4 regions of the Geminocystis herdmanii PCC 6308 genome follow, and region 2 is predicted to be linked to each of the others. Evidence: predicted binding sites of a transcription regulator. Region 2 holds the regulator's gene; each other region holds the start of a gene.
What was found. The regulator HrcA, encoded in region 2, represses chaperone genes, less so after heat shock. The targets are predictions, from matches to a motif close to TTAGCACTCNNANNNTNNGAGTGCTAA.
Positions count from the first base shown of each region.

Region 1: a site for HrcA is predicted at 3,054-3,080, ahead of prmA (50S ribosomal protein L11 methyltransferase). Genes of this name have one in related genera too.
Region 3: a site for HrcA is predicted at 1,747-1,773, ahead of groL (chaperonin GroEL). Genes of this name have one in related genera too.
Region 4: a site for HrcA is predicted at 1,723-1,749, ahead of groES (co-chaperone GroES). Genes of this name have one in related genera too.

Region 1 is NZ_CM001775.1:1,866,727-1,871,104, forward strand. Features, by position in the region: gene SYN6308_RS09395 (response regulator transcription factor) at 1-249, opposite strand, end outside; gene SYN6308_RS09400 (thiamine phosphate synthase) at 559-1,572, shown strand; gene prmA (50S ribosomal protein L11 methyltransferase) at 1,902-2,798, opposite strand; gene SYN6308_RS09410 (metal-sensing transcriptional repressor) at 3,155-3,487, shown strand; gene SYN6308_RS25130 (hypothetical protein) at 3,695-3,853, shown strand; gene SYN6308_RS09420 (aminotransferase class V-fold PLP-dependent enzyme) at 3,999-4,378, opposite strand, start outside.
Region 2 is NZ_CM001775.1:2,053,348-2,057,725, forward strand. Features, by position in the region: gene SYN6308_RS10210 (potassium channel family protein) at 1-1,007, opposite strand, end outside; gene SYN6308_RS10215 (ArsR/SmtB family transcription factor) at 1,130-1,483, shown strand; gene hrcA (heat-inducible transcriptional repressor HrcA) at 1,591-2,667, shown strand; gene SYN6308_RS10225 (E3 ubiquitin ligase family protein) at 2,830-3,618, shown strand; gene SYN6308_RS23370 (hypothetical protein) at 3,731-4,228, shown strand; gene SYN6308_RS10235 (response regulator transcription factor) at 4,340-4,378, shown strand, end outside.
Region 3 is NZ_CM001775.1:3,667,706-3,672,083, reverse strand. Features, by position in the region: gene groL (chaperonin GroEL) at 33-1,706, opposite strand; gene SYN6308_RS18340 (NAD-dependent epimerase/dehydratase family protein) at 1,854-2,819, opposite strand; gene psbZ (photosystem II reaction center protein PsbZ) at 3,069-3,257, shown strand; gene ribH (6,7-dimethyl-8-ribityllumazine synthase) at 3,383-3,880, shown strand; gene SYN6308_RS18325 (ABC1 kinase family protein) at 4,036-4,378, opposite strand, start outside.
Region 4 is NZ_CM001775.1:2,704,139-2,708,516, forward strand. Features, by position in the region: gene SYN6308_RS13455 (Uma2 family endonuclease) at 1-561, opposite strand, end outside; gene SYN6308_RS13460 (Uma2 family endonuclease) at 812-1,552, shown strand; gene groES (co-chaperone GroES) at 1,805-2,116, shown strand; gene groL (chaperonin GroEL) at 2,228-3,853, shown strand; gene SYN6308_RS22465 (ATP-binding protein) at 4,029-4,378, shown strand, end outside.

The sequences.
Region 1 (4,378 bases), 190 kb from region 2:
ATTACTTAATGCTGTGATAAATAAAATAGCAATATTAATCCCCCCCCTCCGTAAATCTCGACAAATATCGATACCATTTTTTTTGGGTAACATCACATCTAAAATTAAAACATCATAGGATTCTTTTGTGAGTTTTTCTGCTATCTCAAATCCAGTATTAACCACATCAACTAATTCTGCTTCAGGTAATAAATAATCGTGAATTAATTTTCCTAAACGTTCATCATCTTCCGCTAAAAGAATTTTCATAATTATAAAATGTTTCTTCAATATTCGATCGAATATCCTAGTATTAAGTAATTTATGCTAGAAATAAATCTTAAAATATTTAAGAAATAAATGTTATTGACTCTTATCAGTATTTTTACTCATAACCATTATATACCTCATGGACATTGTTATCGGGAGCAGTCTTCTTTAGTTGGGTTACACATTCTTTCAGATTTATTCATTAGACACGAGTGCAAAATAAAAAGTAAAATCTATTTTAGGGTGGAAAACATAAATTTCTTAACTTATTACTTATTACTCGACTTCTGCAAGAAGTCTATTAATTTTATGGTGAATCAACAAACAGCAATTTATCGTATATTAGACGCAAATCTCGATCGAGCCAGAGAAGGCTTAAGAATTATCGAAGAATGGTGTCGTTTCGGCTTAAATGACAAAGACACTGCCAGTAATTGTAAACAAATGCGTCAAGAATTAGGCAGTTGGCATTCCCCCCAATTACGCACCGCCAGAGATACCCCCAATGATGTCGGTACAGATTTAACCCACCCCCAAGAAGAAGAAAGAGAAAGTTTAGACGACTTATTACAAGCGAATTTGTGTCGAGTACAAGAAGCATTGAGAGTATTAGAAGAATACGCTAAATTGTACGATGGAGAATTTGCCGCCGCCATGAAACAAATGCGATACCAAGTCTATACCCTCGAAAGTAATCTATTCGGGCAATCTCGTTTTAAATTATTGGCACAATGTTCATTATATTTAGTCACTTCTCCTGTGGATAACTTTTTCACCGTGGTAGAATCTGCTCTCAAAGGAGGGTTAAAAATATTACAATATCGTCACAAAGATCAAGATGACTTAGTCAAACTCAAAGAAGCCTATAAATTAAAACAATTATGTAATAATTATGGTGCTTTATTCATAGTGAACGATCGCATTGACTTAGCTATGGCGGTTAACGCCGATGGAGTACACTTAGGACAAACAGACTGCCCCGTTGGTTTAGCCCGTCAACTCCTCGGATCGGGTAAAATTATTGGTAAATCCACCACTAATCCCCAAGAAATGGCAAAAGCTATCAGTGATGGTGCAGATTATATCGGAGTTGGACCCGTTTATGAAACCCCCACCAAAGCAGGAAAAAAACCAGCAGGGCTAGAATATGTACGCTATGCGCAAAACAACGCTACAATTCCTTGGTTTGCCATTGGCGGTATCGACAGTAATAATATCAGAGATGTCATCAAAGCAGGAGCGAAAAGAATCGCTGTTGTCAGGGAAATTATGAAAGCTGAAAACCCTACAGAAACCACTAAAACCCTCCTGAAAAACTTTTAAATAAGAGAATGGAGAATTGAGAATTAAAAACTCATCAATTTTTCTTCTAATCCCCTAATCCCCTAATTCCCTAATTCCCTAATCCCCTACCCATCTTCACCCAGATTTACCTGAGTTCGAGATTAAAAATCTTTTAGAATAAAGGCTATTGAGTAATAAGTGTTCAAATTTTAGGTACGGAAAATCATTAAATAAAGGTAAATAATAGCAAAAAATGAATTTTTCATAAGTTTAAATCAATTCTTATTACTATCTCCTGTATCCTATCTCCTATCTCCTCCCCTTATCTCAAATTTTATGTCGAACTGAGGTAGATTTCTATAATTGACTCAAAACACATTAGGGAGACGACGAGCATTTAAACAACTCCACTCTCCCCTTTTCCACAAAGAAGCGATCGTCCAGCCGTCTTGTTCTAGTAAGTTAGCAATTTCAAGGGATTGATCCACTAAAATACCGCTTAAAGTAATCCAACCGTCGGGCTTAATCATTTTGCTCATATCAGGAATCATGGTTTTAATCACTTCCGCCAAAATATTGCACACAATACCATCAAACTTGAGTCCGTGTATCAACATTAATTGATCAATACTACCTAGAAAAACTTCGATTCCTTCCACATGATTCAACGCACTATTTTCTTTTGTAGCTTTAATGGCTAAAGGATCAATATCTGTAGCATATACTTCCTTTGCCCCTAACAATTTCGCCCCGATGGACAAAATCCCCGAACCGCAACCAATATCAGCAATAATCAACTCTTTTTCCGGCTCATCTAATCTCATTTCTAAGGACTCTAAACATAGCTGAGTTGTAGCATGAACACCTGTACCAAATGCCGAACCCGGATCAAGTCTAATAATGATTCTTTCAGACTCTTGAGGAGTTTCAATCCATGCAGGATAAATGGAAAATCGATCGCCTATATCCATGGGTTGCCAATGGTTTTTCCAACTACTAGCCCAATCCTCATCATCAATCAACTGCCATGTAATAGGGGGACATTCAAAGCCTTGCAAAAGACAATCTTGTTTTAACCAAAGAGATAATGCTGCCAAGTCCACTGTTTCTTTTGTGATGGAAGGAATGTAGGCTTTAATAAACCAAAAATCATTCTCTTTCATTAAAGCCGTACCCTGACAGCCAAATTCTTGTAAACGCCAAAAGATAGTATCCTCTAATGCTGATACATGATTAATTTTGATTTCCCACCAAGGAGTTGTCATGATGATTTAATAATAAAAAATGTATATTTTGTCCGTTAGGTTAAATCTCTGAAATCCAACACTATTTAATTCGATCGTCAGAAATTATAATAAATGTTTAGAGATATTAATAATTATATGGGTTTTGTTTCCTTCCGAAAAATTTATTCTTAGAGTTGTCCATAATAATGATTCATTTATAAGAGTAGGAATAAGTTGTTAATCAATAACCCACAGTGTAATAAATTACACTGCTAACGAAATAGCGTTCAATAAATTGAACTCCAAATTTTTAATTGCTAAATTCTTCATCATCGAACTCAGAAGATTATGGGGAGTTCACGTTAAAATAAAACTAATCCATAAGCATAAATTCCATGACACAGACTTTTCCTGATAATCACACCCATTCTCATACTCATTCTCATCATGGTCATATCCATAGTGAAGAATCCCAGAAAAAAATTATTAATCGTTTATCTCGCATTGAAGGTCATGTGAGGGGAATTAAGAATATGATAAGTGAGGGGAGAGATTGTCCAGAAGTTTTAATTCAGGTTGCCGCCATTCGAGGTGCATTGGATAGGGTTGCTAGACTTATTCTTGATGAACATTTGAGCGAATGTATCACCCGTGCCGCTAAAGATGGTAGTATTGATCAAGAAATTGATGCCTTAAAATCTGCACTCGATCGATTTTTACCATCTTAACAACTAAAGTGTTATAATTTTTTATGAGGATCAAGATTTAGTGATCAATATTCGGTATAATCAAGTAATAATCTTAACTCTCTACAAAAAACCTACTTCAAGGAATGTGCAATTTAATATTGATGCTTTCATGGAAAAGGAATTCTACAGCTTCTAGTTATCTAAAATATTGACATTAGAAGTAACTTATTTATTTACGAGGACATAATGGCTAAAAGTAATCCTAAAAAAGAAAAAGCAGAACGTAACAAGGCTTACGCACGACAGTTTAGAAAAAAAACTACTGGTTTTAATTCCAAGTTTAAAAGAAAAGACTACAACGGTAATGGAGGAAATCGAACCTCAGAAGACAGTCAAGAGCAATAAATAGTGAGTCATAACTCATAAGTAACGACTTTTCCCGAAAAAATCGTTATTCTTGTTTGTAGGGGTTGAATATTATTCAACCCCTACTGAGTTTTAGATATAAGCAAGAGTTAGCAATTTAATGGCTTGGTTATTTTGTGAAGTATCAAATTTGTTTAAGACAATTTACCAATGCGTCAATTTCTGATTCAAGGGTGAAATAATGGACACAGGCACGGATACAATAAGGACTAACTAAGGTACGCAAGTAAAAGCCTTTTTCTTCTAAGATTTTGACAACTTTATCGGCATCTTGTCCGTTTCTCAGGTAAAACGACACTAATCCAGACTCTGGCAAACTATGTTTTAAGCATTCTATACCGTCAATCTCTCTTAATTTTGACCACAAATAACCGCTTAATTGACAAATTTTTTGATACCGTTGCTCAATACTACCCCATTTTTGATGAAGTTCGATCGAGCTTTTTAAAGCCAAAAATAAAGGATAAGCGGAAGTTGCCACCTCATAACGACTGCCATCATCCG
Region 2 (4,378 bases):
ATTAAAGAATCTCCCGCTTCTAAAACACTATCCCCAGTAGGTCCAGCTATCAACCTACCATCACAACGACGAATAGCCACCACTAAAGCGCCTGATTTAGCCCTTAATTGAGTTTCTGCTAAAGTTTGACCAATACAAGGACAATTATTTTCATCTAATAAACATTCTTCTAAATAAAAAGCCCTTTCTCCACCACTGAGAATACCATCAACAAAATCCATTATTTGAGGGCGTAAGGCGGCGGCGGCTAATCTTTTTCCTCCCGTAATATAGGGAGAAACAACCGCATCGGCTCCGGCTCGTTCTAATTTCTTTACCGCTTCTTCCGTACTAGCTCTGGCGATCGCACGAATATTCGGATTAAGAGCTTTAGCAGACATAACAGTATAGAGATTATCTGCATCAGAACTAAGAGCTGCTATAATACAAACAGCATTTTCAATTTTTGCTAATAACAAATATTCATCTAAAGTAGCATCCCCTTGAAGCACTAAATATCCTTGTTGTTGGGCTTTTTCAATCTCATCTAATTCTGAGTCAATGATAATAAAAGGGATATTTTCTACGGCAAATTCCCTCGCTACATGACTCCCCGTGCGCCCATAACCGCATAATATATAATGGTTGGATAATTTATCAATCACGTTTCTTTTTTGTCTTAAACGAATACTTTCTCGAAAATAACCCTGTAAAAAAGCCTCGGTAATTCGATTCACTAAATAACCGATGACGATAATCCCCATTAATATTAGCACCATGGTGAATAATCGAGATCGATCGTCCAGAGGATTTACTTCCCCAAAACCCACGGTAGATAAAGTGATCATAGTCATATAAACAGAATCGATTAATGACCATTCTTCGATTAACCAAAACCAAAGTGTACCAGTGAGAAAGACTATTCCTAAAAGTATTGAACCACCTATGAGTTCTCTTTTGAGTCGTAAATAGTTTTTTTCTAAGGTGGTTTGAGTTACTTTTGATTTTTTAAAGAAAATATCACTCAACTCCTAAATTTATAGATTAATCCTAATTCATTATCTATGATCCATTGTCAATTCTCAATTATTTTTTGTGGGATTTGGACAAAGTTCATTGTAAAATGTAAGTGTAAATTAATAAAAGTCCTATGGTTACACCCCAACCAGTACCTTCAGAAATTATTGAACAAGTTGCAGAATACTTTAATATTTTGAGTAACCCCATGCGTTTGCAAATTCTCAATCTGTTGGGGGATGGAGAAAAATGTGTTCAAGAATTGGTTGAGGAGACTAAAACGAGTCAAGCGAATGTTTCTAAACATTTAAAAATTATGCTACAGGCTGGAATTATTAACCGTCGCCCTGAAGGTACATCGGCTTATTACTATGTGGAGGATAGCCTAATTTTTGAGTTATCTCACCTTGTTTGTAACCGTTTGGCTGAAAAAATTGAAAAACAAGCCCTTCAGTTTCGTAATTTAACTCTTGCTAATAAGATATAGGAGACAGGAGAGAGGAGACAGGAAATAGGAGAAATACTTTATTTTTTTTAAAAACCTTTACAATAAGTTTAATCAATATTTTTTCATAACAAAATAGATACTCTAAGATGACTGTTCAAATTATACTCAATGAACGCCATCGCAAAATTTTACAGGCAACCGTAAAACATTATATTGCGACTGCCGAGCCTGTTGGCTCAAAAACTTTAATCGATGAATATGATTTTAGCGTTAGTTCTGCTACTATTCGTAATGTGATGGGGAAGTTAGAAAAGGCTGGTTTTCTTTATCAACCTCATATTTCGGCGGGGAGAATCCCCTCTGATTCTGGTTATCGTGTTTATGTAGATCAATTAATTGATACTGAAAATACGATGAAATTTCCAGTCGATCGAATCATAAATGATACCATAAAAACGGTTTCTGGTCGTTACGAAATTTTGTTTCAAAAAATCACTAATATTTTGGCAGATTTAAGTGGTTGTATTGCTTTAATTACTTTGCCTCAAATTGCTAGTAATATTCTTCATCATTTGCAACTGGTTCGATTAGCTAATGATCAAATAATGTTAGTCATGGTAATTGACAATTATCAAACGGAATCTATTTTACTTGATAGTCAACAATTAAAGATACCCCATGATGATGATTGTCAGGAAATGATCGATCGAGAGTTAGAAATATTATCTAATTTTTTGAACCACAAATTAAAGGGAAAATCTTTGACAGAAATCAGTAGTTTAGATTGGAGTGAATTAAGTAATGATTTTTTAGTTTATGCTGATTTTATTAATAATTTATTAAATAAAATTAAAGCTAATTATCGTTTATCTAACAATACAACTATTTTGACTCAAGGATTATCAAAATTAGTACAACAACCTGAGTTTGCTCATATAGAACAAATAAAGATTTTACTAAAATTGATTGAAAAAGAACAAGATCAGCTTTTTCCTTTAGTTTTTAATACTCAAGAAAATCAATTATGTCAAAAGGTAAAAATTTCGATCGGCTCTGAAAACCCCTTAGAATCGATGCAATTTTGTAGTTTAATTTCTGCCTATTATTATCAAGGGGAATATCCTGCAGGAAGTGTCGGTATTATTGGACCTACTCGCATCGCCTATGAATATGCGATCGCACTGGTAGAATCCACCGCCGATTATCTATCAAAACAACTGTAAAAAAAATCCTGAAAATAATTTTACTTTGCTCGATCGTTTTTGGGTGTATATTAGTGATCAATCAGCAAATCCTTGGTCAAATAAATAGTCATTTATTTATTAATAAATAAAGCAAAAAATAATCTAATATAATTTTAAAACTATTATCAATAAAATAAAAAAATGTTATTGGGAATTATTTTGATAATTATCGGAATTGTACTTTTTATTATTCGACAAATTCAAGCCAAAGAATTACTAAGTTTACAATCCGCTAGACAAACAAATATCGAGGAATTAATTAGTACAGCTAACTCTATTAGTCAGGAAATAGGTGGAGGAGATTGGCGAGATTATGTCAAAATATGGGGAAAAATAACCGTCAATAAACCTATATTATCAGAACTTAAACAAGAACCCTGTGTTTATTATAAAATGAAAGTACAACGGGAATATGAGGAAAAAGAAATCACCTCTGATAGTAAAGGTAATCGACAAGAAAGAATGGTAAAAAAAACTGAAACTATTTCCGAAAATGTTCGATCGATCCCTTTTTTTTTAGAAGATAAAACTGGTAGAATTATAGTTAATCCTGAAGAAGGAAAAATCGACACTATTAAAATTTTAGATGAATTTCGCAACGAATCCAGCGAAGGAGGAATGTTGCAATTTGGTAACTTTTCTTTGATGTTAAATAATAATTTTTTAAACAGTAGTCGGCGTATATTCGGTTATCGTTATAAAGAATCAATTTTACCCATAGACAGAGAAATATTAGTCATCGGACAAGTTAGTGATGAAACAGGAGATTTAAGGATACATAAACCCTCGAATAATCAAGAAAAATTCATGATTTCCCTCAAAACTAATGAGGCTTTAATTCACAGTTACGGGCAAAATCAACAAAACTTATTTTATGGTTTTATTAGCTGTATTGTTATTGGTATTGTTATAATTTTTATCTCAATGTAATATAGTTAAAAATTATTGATTAATACTAAAAATTATCACTCTTCCCTAGATTTTCACTTTTCTTCTTTAAACTGAGATTATCAGACAATTAAACTATAAGAGGTTAAAATCCATGAGTCAACATTCTTCATCTATTTCTGAGATTTTGGGGACTGTAGGAGCAATTTTCGATGATAATAAGTTTATCCTAGAAACAGACAATGGTCAAATTTCGATCGAAGCCGATATAAGAGATTATCTAGCCTTAAATTTAACCTCTGGAGAAAGAGTAACAGTAAGAGGAAGTTACGATGACAACGATTTCGAGGCGGTGTCAATTATTCGTGAAGATGGTTCTCCAGTACTAACAGCAGATATTTTGGAAAATGATCCCTATGATGATCATAGCAACGATTTAGATGATAATTACCATGACAATAGCAACGATTTAGATGATAATTACCATGACAATAGCAATAATTTAGATGATAATTACTATGATAATAGCAATAATTTAGATGATAATTACCATGATAATAGTAATAATTTAGATGATAATTTTGGAGATGATCTTTTTGGACTAAATAACAATACAAAGGTACGAAATTATATGCACAAAAATATAATCTAAATATTTATAATAAATATTTAAACAAACTAGATATAATCTTCCTTTGAAATTAAAAATGCAAACTTAATAGCTAAAGTTAGTTATCTTTATAACTAAATTCTTCAAAAATTTATGAAAATATTAATCGTAGAAGATGATCTCAGAATTGCT
Region 3 (4,378 bases), 1.6 Mb from region 2:
AAGGTGGGCAATGCCCACCCTACAAATATGGATTACATCATTCCCATGCCGGGCATTCCCATGCCACCCATGCCACCCATACCACCCATACCGCCCATGCCACTCATATCGGGCGCGGCTGCTTCGGGTTGGGGTTTTTCTACCACTAAGGCTTCGGTAGTGATGACTAAACCTGCGATCGAACCTGCATTTTGTAAGGAAATGCGTACAACTTTAGCAGGATCAATAATTCCCGCTTGAATTAAGTCTTGATACTCATTAGTTAAGGCATTATAACCAATGTTAACACTGGATTCTCTGACTTTTTCGACAACTACTGAGCCTTCCACACCAGAATTATTGGCGATTTGACGTAAAGGAGCTTCGATCGACTTCATGACAATTTCAGCACCAATTCTTTCTTCTTCAATGGTGAGGGTATCTTTAAAGGTTGCTAATTTAGAACATAAGTGAATTAAAGTAGCACCACCACCGGGGACAATGCCTTCATCAACTGCCGCTTTGGTAGCGTTTAAAGCATCTTCAATGCGTAATTTACGCTCTTTTAATTCGGTTTCCGTAGCCGCACCTACTTTGATAACGGCGACACCACCAGCTAATTTAGCGATACGCTCTTGTAATTTTTCTGCGTCATAATCAGAGTCAGTTTCTGCTAATTGTTTGCGAATTTGAGCAACTCTTTTTTGTACATCGGCAGTGTTGCCACTATCAGCGACGATCGTAGTGTTATCTTTTTCGATCGTAATTTTACGAGCCTTACCTAACATATCGAGGGTGACGGTATCAAGACTTAAACCGATGTCCTCAGAAATGACTCGTCCTCCTGTTAAGATGGCAATATCTTCTAAAGCGGCTTTTCTGCGATCGCCAAAACTAGGAGCTTTGATAGCGGCTACATTTAAAACCCCTCTGGCTTTGTTAACAACCAAAGTTGCTAAGGCTTCTCCATCGACATCTTCGGCGATAATTAATAAAGGACGAGCAGAACGTGCTACATTCTCTAATACTGGCACTAAGTCAGCAATAGCACTAATTTTTTTATCGGTGACAAGGATAAGAGGATTTTCAAACTCGACAATTTGCTTTTCTTGATCCGTGATAAAGTAAGGGGATACATAACCTCGATCGATCTGCATACCTTCCACTACTTCTAACTCAGTGGCTAAAGATTTCGACTCCTCAACGGTTATAACACCATCTTTGGTAACTTTATCCATAGCTAAAGCAATCATTTTGCCGATTTCTTCATCATTACCTGCTGAAACCGTAGCAACTTGACTAATAGCATCACCTTGTACGGGTTGAGCAATAATGCCGATTTCCTTGATTAAGAAAGCTACAGCCTTATCAATACCACGACGTAAAGCCACAGGATTAGCCCCTGCTGTAACGTTTTTCAAGCCTTCGTGAATCATAGCTTGAGCGATAACCGTAGCGGTAGTTGTACCGTCTCCTGCGATGTCCTTAGTTTTAGAAGCAACTTCTCTAACTAATCTTGCCCCTGCATTTTGTAAAGGGTTTTCTAATTCAATCTCTTTGGCAACACTAACACCATCTTTGACGATTTCAGGCGCACCAAATTTCTTTTCTAATAAAACATTTCTACCTTTAGGTCCTAAAGTTACTTTAACAGCATTTGCTAAAGCATTAACACCTTGTTCTAAATATCTTCTGGATTCTTCTTTAAATGATACGATCTTAGACATATATATTTTAATTTAATATATTGATTCACCATATATAAATTTAGCACTCTTAGGGACTGAGTGCTAATACGGTTATCAGTACCTTGAAACACTGTGGGTACATGGGGGTGACAGGTGGAGGAGGGGGAGAGGGGGAAGACAAATAGGTTAAATATCTTTTCTGGAGTTTTTAAACCAATCGGCTGTTACTTTTAAACCTTCATCGAGGGTATAAGGAGGAGTCCAATTTAACGTTTTTCTGATTTTACTACTATCAACTTGTAATGAGCCTAAAAGTCGATCGCCCACATCTCCTTTTCCTAGTAATTTTGTTCCTAATTTTAAGAGATTGGGAGGAAAGGGCAATAGTAAGGGTGATTTATCCATCGCTTTGCCGATGCGTCTAATTAATTCGGGAGTTGATAAGTCTTCTCCGTCACTGACAATAAAGGTTTGATTTTTGGCGTTGGGGTGATGAATGGAGGTGAGGATGGCATCAATTAAGTTACCAACATAAACAAGACTACGAGAGTTATTAATTGCACCAAGGGGAAGGGGTAAACCTTTATCAATAATTTTCATTAATTGTAAAAAATTAGCTTTAACTTGCGCACCATAAATAAGGGGAGGACGAATAATAACAACTTCTAAATCTGTCTCTTGAGCTAGTTTGAATAATTCTTGTTCGGCTTCCCATTTACTTTGTCCATAAGGATCCATAGGATTTACTATATCATCTTCTTTATAGGGTGTATTAACAGTGCCTTCTCCATTTACTTTTATGGAACTAAGATAAATAAACCGTTTTACTCCATTTTTAATAGCATCTTTAGCTAAAGATATAGGGGCATAGGTATTAATTTCCCGATAGGCTTCAATGGCTGATGGAGATCGATCGTTCATTTGATGCACTCTTGCCGCTAAATATATCATCACTTCTATTTTTTCCAGTGATTCAGAGGGTAAAGATTCTGTAATAGAATTAATAGGAATAGTATTAATTTCTCTAGGCAATTTTTCACGACTATTAATATTTCTAATAGTAGCATACACCTGATCATTATTTTTTATTAAATGTTGACAAAGAACTTGTCCTACAAATCCTGTTGCACCGGTGATTAAAATTGCCGTCATAATTTACTAAATTTTATTATTAAAAGTTCGATCGATTATCTTCCAATTAATACTATAACTATTTGATTAGTGTAAGTATGGAGATAGGATGAAGGTTATTGTTATGACATTTTATATACATTTTTATTGTCGTAAAATCGAAAGTTATCTGATCAGTTAATTTAATTAATCACAAAGGTACAAATTAGCATAAACTAATCAAAGAAAGTTCACTTAATAAAATAATATATTTTTGGGAGATTACAGAAAATGTCAATATTATTCCAATTACTGTTAACCGCTTTAGTCTTTTTCTCTTTTGTGATGATCGTATATGTACCCGTTGCCTATGCGTCACCCCAAAATTGGGAACAGTCTAAGTCTTTACTGTATTTAGGTTCTGGATTATGGCTTATTTTAGTGGTAGCAGTAGCCGTCTTAAACTTTTTAGTAGTTTAAAAAACTTTTTGTTAACAAATATTAATACTCAATTTTGAGATTTATCGAGGTGGGCAAAAGTTCAAAAAAGATTATCAGTATTTTTGCTCACCACATTATTAGAAATAAAATATTTATTAGAATACATGGCAGTTTTTGAAGGAAATTTTAATCAAGATATATCAAGTCTTCGTTTTGCTTTAGTGATTGGGCGTTTCAATGATTTAATCACCAATAAACTTTTAGCGGGTTGTCAGGATTGTTTAAAAAGACACGGTATCGATATTAACCCAGAAGGTAGTCAAGTTGATTATGCGTGGGTACCGGGTAGTTTTGAAGTGCCTTTAGTTGCTCGAAAATTGGCTTTAACGGGGTGTTATGATGCCATTATCTGTTTAGGTGCTGTCATTAAGGGTGATACTCCTCATTTTGACTATGTTTGCAATGAAGCGGCTAAAGGTATTGCTTCGGTAGGATTACAAACGGGAGTTCCCATCGTATTTGGTATTTTAACTACAGATACCATGCAACAAGCCTTAGAAAGAGCGGGAATTAAAAGTAATCACGGTTGGGGTTATGCCATGAATGCGATCGAAATGGCTACTTTAATGAAACAAATTAATGTTACCATCCGTGAATCATAAATTTTTCCATGAAAGCAATCAGACAGATAAGATACAAAATATAGTACTTATCTACTTGATTTACAACAAAAATTAAGGCTGTTAAGATTGCTTCGTACCTCGCTTCGGACAGTCTTTTTTGTTATCGGTGTTAATTATTAATTGTTAATTGTTAATTATTTTACGGCAGATGGTAAAGATAATTTAGGATTAGATTTATAGCCATTGTTACTGTTACCATTCTGATTATTTGAGTCTAATAAAATACTGCGAATCATTCTAGCAGTAGCTTTTTGGGCTAATCCTCCTGCTATTTTTTGTCCTAATTTTTGGGTTTCACTGTTTTGTAAAATATTGGTGATAATGGGAATTAATTTAAAAGGATCATAACCGTCTGTTTCCTGTAAAATTTGCAGAATGTTGGTTAAATGTTCGATCGATTCTTCATTGATTACACCTTTACCATTGCCATTATTATTAACAGTGGAATTAAGGGTTTCTAAGCCTAAAGTTTGTCTA
Region 4 (4,378 bases), 650 kb from region 2:
TTGATTAATAACATCTGGTATTTCTTGCACGGGTAAATCTGGAAAAACTAAACTTGATCCTGATGTTTCATAGGTTTCATCGGCTTGTAATAAATAAATATTCAACTGTTCTTCATCATAACACCACAATTCAGGTATCCCTAAACGCGCATAAATAGGAAAACGATTTAAAGATTTACTGGTAAGATCAATTTCTAAGGCAAGATCAGGAGGAGGGTCTTGGTTTAAATCATAATCTAATTTACCTCTTATTTTAGGCTCATTCTGAAAATAAAAACAGTTGTCAGGTTCAACCCCAGCCATTTTTGCCTGTTTACGCCAAGTTGTAGAGCCTAAACTTTCATAATCTCTCTCTAAAACTTCAGCAATGTCTTGAATTGCTGTACCAATATTTTCTTTAAAGTACTCGTGTTCGGGTAAAGGACTCATAATTTCTAAAGTTCCATAATCATAAGCAATCCTAGCAGAACGGATTTGTCCCAAATCTATGAGGATATTTTCAAATTGTTGCCAATCTATATTATAAAGTAAGACTCGATCGGCTCTCTTTTTGGTAAGCATCATTATTGACTTGTGAAGGGTTTACTAATATCATAACTGGATTTTTTGTTCGATCGAACGGTTATTTTTTCGTTTAAAGTAATTATAGATTTATTTTTTGAATATTAAAATATTCCATCAAAATTATGAGAAAACTAAGTAAATTTTCAATTAATTCTTATTATTTTTTGCTGTAGTTATCGATCGTCTTCACCGCTAATTTTATAGCTACCTGAGATAGAATATAGAGAAAGTAATCTGGTTAAAAATTATGACACAATCGAGCTTCAAACAAAGATACTCTTTCCCCCTTGATTCCCCCATAAAAAGATTAACTTTTGAAGAATACTTAAAGTACGAAGACAACACAGATACTAAATATGAACTTTATCGGGGGAAATTAATACCAATGGCGACACCAACAGGTTTACATACGAGAATTTGTAATTATTTAGTATATCAATTTCAAGTGTTTTTTGCCTCTGTGGAACTTAATGTAGTGGCGATTAATGATGTGGGAGTGAGAACAGGAATTGATAGTTCTCGTATCCCAGATGTTATCATCAGCACAAGGGAATTATGGGAAAAAGTGTGCGATCGCAAAGGTTCGGGAGTGTTTGATTTACAAGAGACACCGAGATTAGTGGTAGAAGTATCTAGCGAAAATTGGCGAGAAGACTATATTTTAACAAGAGCCGAATATGCTTTGATTGAAATACCAGAATATTGGATTATAGATGCGAATAAACAACGAATCAGAATTTTAACCCATCCCGAAGGGGAAGATGGTTACGAATATAATGATTTTGTATCGGGAGAAACAATTAACTCTTTGGAGTTTCCTGATTTAAGTTTATCCGTTGATGAATTACTTGCACCTCTAGTTGTAGAGGATTTAATCAAAGCACAACAGGTGGAACGTAAACAATTAGAATTACAACTAGAACAAGAACGTCAACGTGCTGAAAAGTTGGAAAGACTCTTAAGGGAGAAAGGAATTAGCATCGAGTAAAAGAAAAAGAAGAAAAGCAATAAACATAAGTTTTTTATAAATTCTTTAACCTAATACCTAATACCTAACACCTTTCCTCATCAGAAGACGATGAGACAACCCCTAATCATTAATAGTTCGGAAACCCGTACAATCAAGGTACTTGCTATGGTCATAAATTTTCGGTTAAATTAGCACTCGTAAGGTGAGAGCGCTAAAAATAAAACGACTCACTGAAAAACCATAGTTAACTAAAAAAGGAGTAAACCATCAATGGCAGCAATTACCATTAATGTATCAACAGTAAAGCCTTTAGGCGATCGAGTTTTCGTTAAAGTAAGTGAAGCAGAAGAAAAAACTGCGGGTGGAATCTACTTACCTGACAACGCCAAAGAGAAACCCCAAGTAGGAGAAGTCGTCACCGTTGGGGATGGAAAAGTAAACGATAAAGGAGAACGTACTCCCGTTGAAGTAAAAGTTGGCGACAAAGTACTTTATTCCAAATATGCAGGTACAGACATCAAATTAGGTGGCGATGACTACGTTTTACTCTCCGAAAAAGACATCCTTGCAGTAGTTTCCTAACTCCGTAAATTTCATAGTAGGTTGGGTTGAGGTACGAAACCCAAATAATCCGTTCGATCGTACCAAAAATTATTACAAATTATACAAAAAAATCAAGAGAATTGATCAATTATGGCAAAATCTATTATTTACAACGAAGAAGCCCGTCGCGCCCTTGAAAAAGGTATAGACTTATTAGCCGAAGCAGTAGCAGTTACCTTAGGACCAAAAGGACGTAATGTTGTATTGGAGAAAAAATTTGGAGCTCCTCAAATCGTTAATGACGGTGTTACCATCGCTAAAGAGATCGAATTAGAAGATCACATCGAAAATACTGGAGTAGCCTTAATTCGTCAAGCCGCTTCTAAAACCAATGACGTAGCAGGTGACGGTACAACCACCGCAACGGTATTAGCCCATGCGATCGTTAAAGAAGGTTTACGCAACGTAGCGGCTGGTGCGAATCCCATCGCTTTAAAACGTGGTATTGACAAAGCCACCGAGCATTTAGTCGAAAAAATTGCCGCTCACTCCAAAAAAGTAGAAGACAGTAAAGCCATCGCTCAAGTAGGTACAATCTCCGCAGGAAATGATAGCGAAGTAGGAGATATGATTGCCAAAGCCATGGAAAAAGTAGGGCAAGAAGGCGTTATCTCCCTCGAAGAAGGTAAATCCATGGAAACCGAACTCGAAATCACCGAAGGGATGCGTTTCGATAAAGGTTATATCTCTCCTTACTTCGTTACTGATACCGAGCGCATGGAGGCAGTATTTGAAGATCCTTTCATCTTAATTACTGACAAAAAAATTACCTTAGTTCAAGACTTAGTACCTGTTTTAGAACAAGTTGCTCGTCAAGGTAAACCTTTAATCATCATCGCTGAAGACATTGAAAAAGAAGCTCTTGCAACTTTAGTTGTTAATCGTCTTCGTGGTGTGTTAAATGTAGCGGCAGTTAAAGCTCCCGGTTTTGGCGATCGTCGTAAACAAATGTTAGAAGACTTGGCTATTTTAACTGGTGGACAGTTAATTAGTGAAGATGCAGGATTAAAATTAGATACTACTACCGTAGATCAATTAGGTACTGCTCGTCGTTTAACTATTACTAAAGATACCACTACGATCGTAGCCGAAGGCAACGAAAAAGAAGTTAAAACCCGTTGTGATCAAATTCGCCGTCAAATCGAAGAATCTGATTCTTCCTACGACAAAGAAAAATTACAAGAGCGTTTAGCTAAATTAAGCGGTGGTGTTGCAGTGATCAAAGTAGGTGCGGCTACTGAAACCGAAATGAAAGATCGTAAGCTCCGTTTAGAAGATGCCATCAACGCTACCAAAGCGGCAGTAGAAGAAGGTATCGTACCCGGTGGCGGTACAACCTTAGCTCACTTAGCTCCTGAATTGGAAACTTGGGCAACTGCTAACCTTACTGCTGAACAGTTAACTGGTGCTTTAATCGTAGCTCGTGCTTTAACTGCTCCCTTAAAACGTATTGCTGAAAACGCAGGTCAAAATGGTGCAGTAGTAGCTGAAAGAGTTAAAGAAAAAGACTTTAACACTGGTTATGATGCTTCTAACAATGAGTATGTAGATATGTTCGCCGCAGGTATCGTTGATCCTGCTAAAGTAACACGCTCTGCTATTCAAAATGCAGCCTCGATCGCAGGTATGGTATTAACTACTGAATGTATTATTGTTGACAAGCCTGAGAAAGAAAAAGCTGCAGCCCCTGCTGGTGGCGGTGACTTCGATTACTAATCCTTGAAATTGTGTTGGGTTTCATTCTTCAACCCAACCTACAAGATAAATAAATGGGTGGGCAATGCCCACCTTTTTTTTGTGTAAAAATAAATATATTATTGTTTATAATTTCGTTAACTATTGAGGATATTAAAAATGTTAGTATTATATTAATTAAGTCAAGGAGGTAGTTGTGGTCAAAATTTTTTCTCCAAAACAGCAAAATCCCAATTTTTTGTCAAATAAACTCATTGGTATAGACGAGCAAAAAAAAATATTAGAAGCCTTTTGTAATTTTGTTTGGTCACAAGATTGGCAGGAACAATCTAAAACACTTCATTTTATGTCAACCATTTTATTATATGGTCCACCCGGAACGGGAAAAACATCATTGTTAAAAGAAGTTGCTAATAATTTTGAAATAAATGGTATTAAGTATTATCGAGAAAGTTTAGACCTTTTGGTTGATAAAGAGTTAGGGGAAACATCAAAAGCAATTAAAGAGTTATTTGAGCAAATTATTGAACAGGGAAAATGTGGAAA